One region of the Comamonas sp. C11 genome, then DNA from elsewhere that is predicted to be linked to it. Evidence: predicted binding sites of a transcription regulator. Region 1 holds the regulator's gene; each other region holds the start of a gene.
The links. Region 1 encodes LexA, which represses DNA repair genes until DNA is damaged. Its sites were predicted from a motif close to ACTGTATNNNNATACAGT; they were not measured.

Region 1 (2,267 bases):
GCCGTCGGCCGAAATCGCTGTCGCCGGGCGCATGGCGCAGGTCAGCACCACGGGCTTTGCCGGGTGCAGAACACATTGCAGAAACCAGGCGGTTTCCTCCAGGGTGTCGGTGCCGTGGGTGATGACAATACCGCTCACATCATCACGCGCGAGCAGCTCGGCACATCGCAGCGCGAGTGCATGCCAGGTCGCGTGATCCATATCCTTGCTGTCCAGCTGCGCCAGCTGCTCCGCCTGCAGCGACGCCGCAGCAACGCCTTCCAGGTCCGGCACGGCCTGCAGCAGCTGAGCCACGCCCAGCTGGGCCGCACGGTAGCCCACACTGGTGCCAGCCTGCTCGGCAACTCCGGCAATCGTGCCACCGGTGCCCAGGATGACGATATTTTTGTCACGTTCCACTTGCAGTCCTCTTCAAACTGATTAAAAATACAGGTACTGGATGAACACACAGTATTCATCATCGATCGATCAAGGAATGCCCATGGACCACCCCAAGCTCACTCCCCGCCAGCAGCAGATTCTGGACCTCATCCAGTCCACCATCGCTCGCACGGGTGCGCCCCCTACCCGGGCCGAGATTGCCAGCACCTTTGGCTTTAAGTCGGCCAATGCTGCAGAAGAGCATTTGCAGGCACTGGCACGCAAGGGCGTCATAGATCTGGTCAGCGGCACATCGCGCGGCATCCGCCTGCGCGCCGATACCGTGCGCACCATCAATGCGGCACGCGGCGCCAGCTTTGCGCTGCCGCTCACGGCCCTGGCCCCGCTGGTGCTTCCCCTGGTCGGCCGCGTCGCTGCCGGCTCGCCTATTCTGGCCCAGGAACATATCGATCAGAGCTATTCGGTCGAGCCCAGCCTGTTTGCCGCCAAGCCCGATTACCTGCTCAAGGTCCGCGGCATGTCCATGCGTGACGCGGGCATCATGGACGGCGACCTGCTCGCGGTACAGGCTACGCATGAAGCGCGCAACGGCCAGATTGTGGTGGCCCGCCTCGGTGACGACGTGACCGTCAAGCGCTTCAAGCGCACGCCTCAGGGCATCGAGCTGCTACCCGAGAACCCAGACTACAAGATCATTCACGTCGATCCTGAAGAGCCGTTCGCCATCGAAGGCCTGGCCGTAGGCCTTATCCGCAACAGCATGTTCATGTAACGGGCAGACGGCGTCCCTCCGTCTATGCAGCGGAGGCACCGAGCCTCCTTCCCTCTCAAGCCCAGGTGGTAGGCGCGAAGCCGTTGAGCTTCGCCCTGGGCGGAGCTTTGCCGAAAGAACGCAAACCTGCCCTTATCCATGCCGCGAGGTCATCAAAAGGAGTTGCCAAATGGGATTCGCCACATCACTGCAGGCTTTGACACGCCTGACCATGAAAAGCCTGCCTGCCACGCTGTCGCCCAATCCGAACTTCAGCTCCGATGACGCAAGCGAAGCCGCTGCAGAGCCCGTATCCTTCACTGCCAATCGTCCAATGGCGAAGCAGATCGGCATCCCTGTCATGCGCGCCAACCGCGGCCGCAGTCGCCTCGGCAGCAATACACTTCGCCCGCAGGCCTTTGCTGCGACCCCAGAGCTTCAATCGCCAATAATCGACCAGTCGACACAAGCTGCTTCTCCACGACTTCTCAAAATCGTGCAGCGAGAACCGCGCAGGCAACCCGAATGTCTGCTGATCTGCGGACGCATGGCCGATGTCTGCGCCGCGCTGGAGCGTATGGCACTCCATGAGCAAACGGCCCCGCAAGTCTGAAAGCACAATGAGGTTTGCCTGCCTGCACTTATGCAGCCCCGAACCCGACCCGAAATAGGCCTGCAGGCAATGCAACAGGGCTTCCATATGCATCCAACAAGAAGCCATCGCAACGCTCTTGGCCCATCGGCCGGCAGATATGGCGCCAGACAACGCTGCCAACAGTGCATAGGCGAAAAACTCGATGTCGCCAAAACAGGCCCTCAGTATTGGCGCCGAACGATCTGGATCGCCATGTAAATTATTTGCTGATGCTCTGCCTGCCCCTGCCCGCCGGAGCGCATTTTGCACAAGCCTCGCAGCCTTCTAAACTCCTTGTCAGGCACGAATATCCGTCAGAACAGATACCCGGATCAGGGTATTGCGGCACCTCTTCGACAGTGGAAACATTCATATACACATGTCAACGAGGGCGTCTTATGAGTGCCTACCGCAAGCTCTTGCAGCACATACAGGCCAAAGACGCCAATGGAGACCTGCGCCTGATTCTGGTCTATCAGAGTTTTGATGAGATCGACATGC
Region 2 (2,267 bases), 260 kb from region 1:
TATCGGCGCAGTCTTGCTGGAGGACTTGGGTACTGGGGGCATCGCACAATGCCGAACGCACCACGCAGATATGGCACGAGGCTGGGCGTGTTTCATGATCGGTGCGCAGCCTAATGTAGATCTCGGTGTACGGCTGGCCACAATGCGCCCGCTGGCAGATGATGCCCATTTTGGTGTGCGTGAATGGGCTTGGATGGCGATGCGGCCGCACCTGGTGCAAGACCTAGCGACGGCTATCGCTCAGCTGATGCCATGGACACAAGATCCTTCTGACCGTATCCGACGATTCGCGTGCGAGGTTTTGCGTCCCCGCGGGGTGTGGAGCACACATATCTCACAGCTCAAATGCTCGCCCGAGCAAGCGCTGCCTTTGCTCTCAGCTCTGAAGAGCGACCCTTCGGTCTACGTGCAGGACTCGGTCGCCAATTGGCTCAATGATGCCGCCAAGGACCAGCCAGCCTGGGTACGTGACATCTGTGCCCAATGGCTTCAAAGCTCCCAAGCCGCCGCCACACATCGTATATGTCAACGCGCACTGCGCAATCTCAAGTGAAAGTGGAACCATGTCTCATTACCTCGTAGAGCTCTACACCCCCAATTCGGCTTGGCTCGCACTGCCTGCCGACCAAAGGCAACACTTTCTTGGCGGCATCGGACTCGCATTGAATCAACTCTCCAGCCTCGGTGTCGAAGTTCTCTCTCTGGCAGAAACGGACTCCAACATTGACCAGGGAACCGCGCATACATTCCTTGGTATTTGGCGCTTTCCTGACCAGGCCGCTCGTGACGCCCTGCTGGCGGGCATCAAGGCCAGCGGCTGGTACGATTACTTTGACCATGTGAATGCGGCCAGCACTCAAGGGGCTGCGGATATTCACTTGGCTGCTCTAGCCGCCGCGTAGCGCAGTCATTCCGATAATGCCGTTATGCTCTGCAATTCATGCGGCTAGTCATTTTCTAGTGCCTGCTAATGTAATGCCCACTTAATGGCCGCCCGCCACAGTCGCCACTGCGGGCCGGCCAGCCTTCGGCATAGCAGATGCAACTCAACATGGATCCCCGACTCCGCACAGAGCCGGACGCAAGATCGAGTACAAAGCATGCGACATCAACGTGGATTCATGACACCTGATCCTCATCAACCGCTACACTGTACATATGAACAGTCATCGTCTCATGAGTGGTATGCCCGTCCAACTGATCGCGTCCCCGGTTACTTTGCCGCTGGCTGATTGCAGCGCGCGCGCAGGCTCGCCCGCCAATGACTTCGCTGGCAAGCGGCTGGATATTACAGACCTGCTGGTCACGCACTCCAAGGCCACATTTGTGCTGCGTGTGGCCGGTCCGTCCATGCAGGAACACGGCATCGATGACGGTGATATCGTCGTGGTGGACAGGGAGTTGCGCGCTCGTGATGGGAGCATCGTCGTGGCGGTTGTCGAGCGCGAACTCGTCATCAGAGTGCTGGAGGGCGATGGCGACACCTGCAAGCTCAAGGCAGGCGCCCCCACCTACCCCGACACCGTGCCGCAGGAAGGACAGGCTCTGGAAATATGGGGTGTGGTCACCAGTTGCATCAAGCGCTTTGCAAGATAGACACATGCGCACGCCAGCCCAACGCAGGCTGTCGTTGAAATTTGATTAGCCCTCCCCCAAAAAGCACCTGCTAACGCACAAAGGCAATGTAGTTCTTTACACTGCCTTTTTCTTTGCTTTATTACAGTTAGCCAACATCGCACCGCGGGCCGGGGTTAATATCTCGGTAACTAATTTTTACAGATAATGCTCCGCATGCATTTTCTGCTTGCATTGACTGCCGCAGCATTTATGCTGTCAGCCACCGCTACCTCTCCGGCCATAGCGCAGCCCATTTATCGCTGCGGTAATGCCTATTCTCAAGAGGCATGCAAAGGCAGCAAAGTGGTGGAAGACAAAACCACCACCCTGCACAGCGGCCACTCCAGCAGCACCGTTTATCTGTGCAAAGGCCATGGCGGCGGGCTGTTCTGGAGCAGCCATTCATGCGGCCAGCACAACGCCTTTCTGGAACGCACGGAAACCGTACCCTCCGGCCTGCCCTGGGATCAGAAAGTGGCCCATGCCGAATCCCAATGGCGCAAAACCCAGCGCAATACCGCAGCCCCTGCAGTTGTCTATCAAAACCGCCCTGCCCAGCCTGCCGAGCCCGGCAAAAAACAAGTCTGCGATGCGCTGGAAGAACGCGTCAAAGCATTGGACAGCATGGGGCGAGCTGGCAGCCAGTATTA
Region 3 (2,267 bases), on a different replicon from region 1:
TATGGTCGCCGCGCATGTCACCCAGGTAGCTGAATGACTCATCGACAGAGTAAGGGCTTGTGTGCTCCGCAAGGCCTGCAAGCAGGCTGTGCATGCGTGTTGAATAGTCGGAATACAGCGTGAAGTTCGCAGACAGCCCCATCAAGCCTTTCAGCTCGCGCAGATCCTTGAGCTTGAACCACGGCTCTCCCATCTTGACCCCCAGGGCACGCGCCAGCTCGGATCGGGCCACAACAGCGCCATCGTTTGCTGAAAGGATCACATAGGGGTGTGAGCGCAGCGCAGGCCGCATGTCCCCCTCTACGGATGCGTAAAAGTTGTGAGCGTCTAAAAGGGCAAACATAGGGCACCTATGAGGGCCGGATATTGAAGCCGGGAAGCGCGTGCAAGCCAGTGCGTGCAACGCCGAAGATCTCCAGCGTCTGCCCTTCGCGGGGAACCATCTTTGGGTAGGTGGGGTTCGCGGCTTCGAGGTAGAAGCAGCCGCGCTTTCGTAGGTATTTGATAGTGAAATCCTGGTCCCAGACTGCGACAACGATATGACCCGGTTCCGGGCGTACAGCGCGGTCTACAAGTACGTAGTCCTGATCATGCAATCCGGCCAGCACCATCGAGTCACCGGAGACTCGGAAGTAAAACGTCGCCTGGGGATGAGGAATCAGTAGCTTGCTGATATCAATTGGAGACTGGGAAAAGTCCTCGGCAGGGCTAGGAAATCCAGCTCTGACAGCGCCTGAGACGCCGATCAACCAGCATGGTCTGGCGTCGATTGGCAGTGGCTGTAGGGGAAGAGGGTGGGGCTGCATGTCGGCTTTGCGGTGTACTGTATATATATACAGTTTAGCAAAATGCGTGACTCAGCAAAAAGGCCATGGTCACAAGCCAGCTTTCCTGGCTGTGAGCATGGCCCGAGTTTTCGCGCGGCTTGCGGTGGTTCTCAGTGCAGCGTGTAGTCGGTGTTTTGTTGCTCTTGCACCAGGGACCATGCTGCACGGTAGACCGCTTCCTGGGCAACACCGTTTTGGCGCATGGGTTCAGCGGTGGTGGCCACTGCCAGCAGTTCGTCCTGCGAGAACTCGCGGCTGACCTGATCTTTCTTGCTGGAATACATAACGGAGATGGCCACGGCAGTCACGCGCTTCAGAGCCAGTGTGAGCTTGTTGTTCATCAGCTCCAACTGCTGCAGTTGATCGGACTGGTTTTCAAAGACTTGATTCAAGGTCATTGCGGATTGTTCGTTACGGACCAAGCTGCACAGATCGTTACTGTTGAGTTGACGCAAGGCCAGTTCGAGGGCGGTCAGTTCAGCGGTGGTTTGGTTTTGCATTGTTGAGTACCTGGAAAAGTGTCGTTCTTCGTGGCCCGTATCGGCCTCACATAAACACCATAGCCGGAGCCTCAGGAATGCAAGCTTCTGCCCAAACTGGCCCAATGCGAGTACAGAGCTGTACGGGGTGGCACAGGCATACTTGGCAAATCTAATTTGTTCCTCCTGGGAGCGAAAGGTGAGGTAGCTGGCCTCCACAAACAAACAGCTTCTTATTGGCCGCAAGGTCTTTTTCAAACCCGGATGGGCCTCTGTTGCCCTTGGGCCGGGGTCTGTCCATTTCATACGGAGTGGATATGTCGATACACGTACAACCTCAACCGCTGCAGGCCTGGGCCGTTTCCTTCACCAGTTTGGAAGGGGAGAGTGCCAAGGTTCCAACCAAGGCCAGCTACAAGGGGACCGTGCCACCTTCAAAGGATGGCGTCTATCTTGTCAATGGAAAGTTCTCGCGCTTTCTGAGCGGGTTGTGGCGAGTCCCGAGTTCTGATGTGGCCAAGGCCGCGCAAGAGGTTCGGTTTGATGCTTTCTCAAGCCCTGAGTTTCGTTTTGCGCAGCGATATCGCTGGACAGAAATCGAAGAGTGCCTGCTTGCCTGAAAAGGCATTCGGCTAGGACACAGGCAATCAATTGCCTTCACCGACTGGGTAGGGTCAACCAACCTTGATTGATCCCTATCCAACCCTTTGAGTCCGCATAGCGGTCTTTTCAACCCCCAGGGGCGATTCAGCCCCTGTGGGGGAGATCGCCCTGATTTGTTTCAGGAGATCAAAATGAAAACGCTAGACCTTTTCCATGAGGCAGCAAGTGATGTCGGGTCCACCACGGCGCTTGTTAGCGTGAGGCTGGAGTCAGCTGAGGATCGCGCTCGTCGTATCGTCTCGGACATCATGAAAGCTCGGCACATCTGTGTCGGTGCTTTCTCTGCAGGTAAAGACAG

Region 2: a site for LexA is predicted at 1,150-1,167, ahead of NOX35_RS14635 (LexA family protein). Genes of this name have one in related genera too.
Region 3: a site for LexA is predicted at 823-840, ahead of NOX35_RS27005 (LexA family transcriptional regulator). Genes of this name have one in related genera too.

What each region holds. Positions count from the first base shown of each region.
Region 1 covers NZ_CP101743.1:3,474,280-3,476,546, forward strand. Annotated here, with positions in the region: gene NOX35_RS15915 (asparaginase) at 1-399, opposite strand, end outside; gene lexA (transcriptional repressor LexA) at 482-1,153, shown strand; gene NOX35_RS15925 (hypothetical protein) at 1,323-1,745, shown strand; gene NOX35_RS15930 (hypothetical protein) at 2,165-2,267, shown strand, end outside.
Region 2 covers NZ_CP101743.1:3,209,364-3,211,630, forward strand. Annotated here, with positions in the region: gene NOX35_RS14625 (DNA alkylation repair protein) at 1-553, shown strand, start outside; gene NOX35_RS14630 (DUF6616 family protein) at 564-902, shown strand; gene NOX35_RS14635 (LexA family protein) at 1,177-1,596, shown strand; gene NOX35_RS14640 (hypothetical protein) at 1,924-2,267, shown strand, end outside.
Region 3 covers NZ_CP101744.1:66,317-68,583, forward strand. Annotated here, with positions in the region: gene NOX35_RS27000 (Y-family DNA polymerase) at 1-343, opposite strand, end outside; gene NOX35_RS27005 (LexA family transcriptional regulator) at 351-806, opposite strand; gene NOX35_RS27010 (hypothetical protein) at 938-1,225, opposite strand; gene NOX35_RS27015 (hypothetical protein) at 1,624-1,926, shown strand; gene NOX35_RS27020 (hypothetical protein) at 2,101-2,267, shown strand, end outside.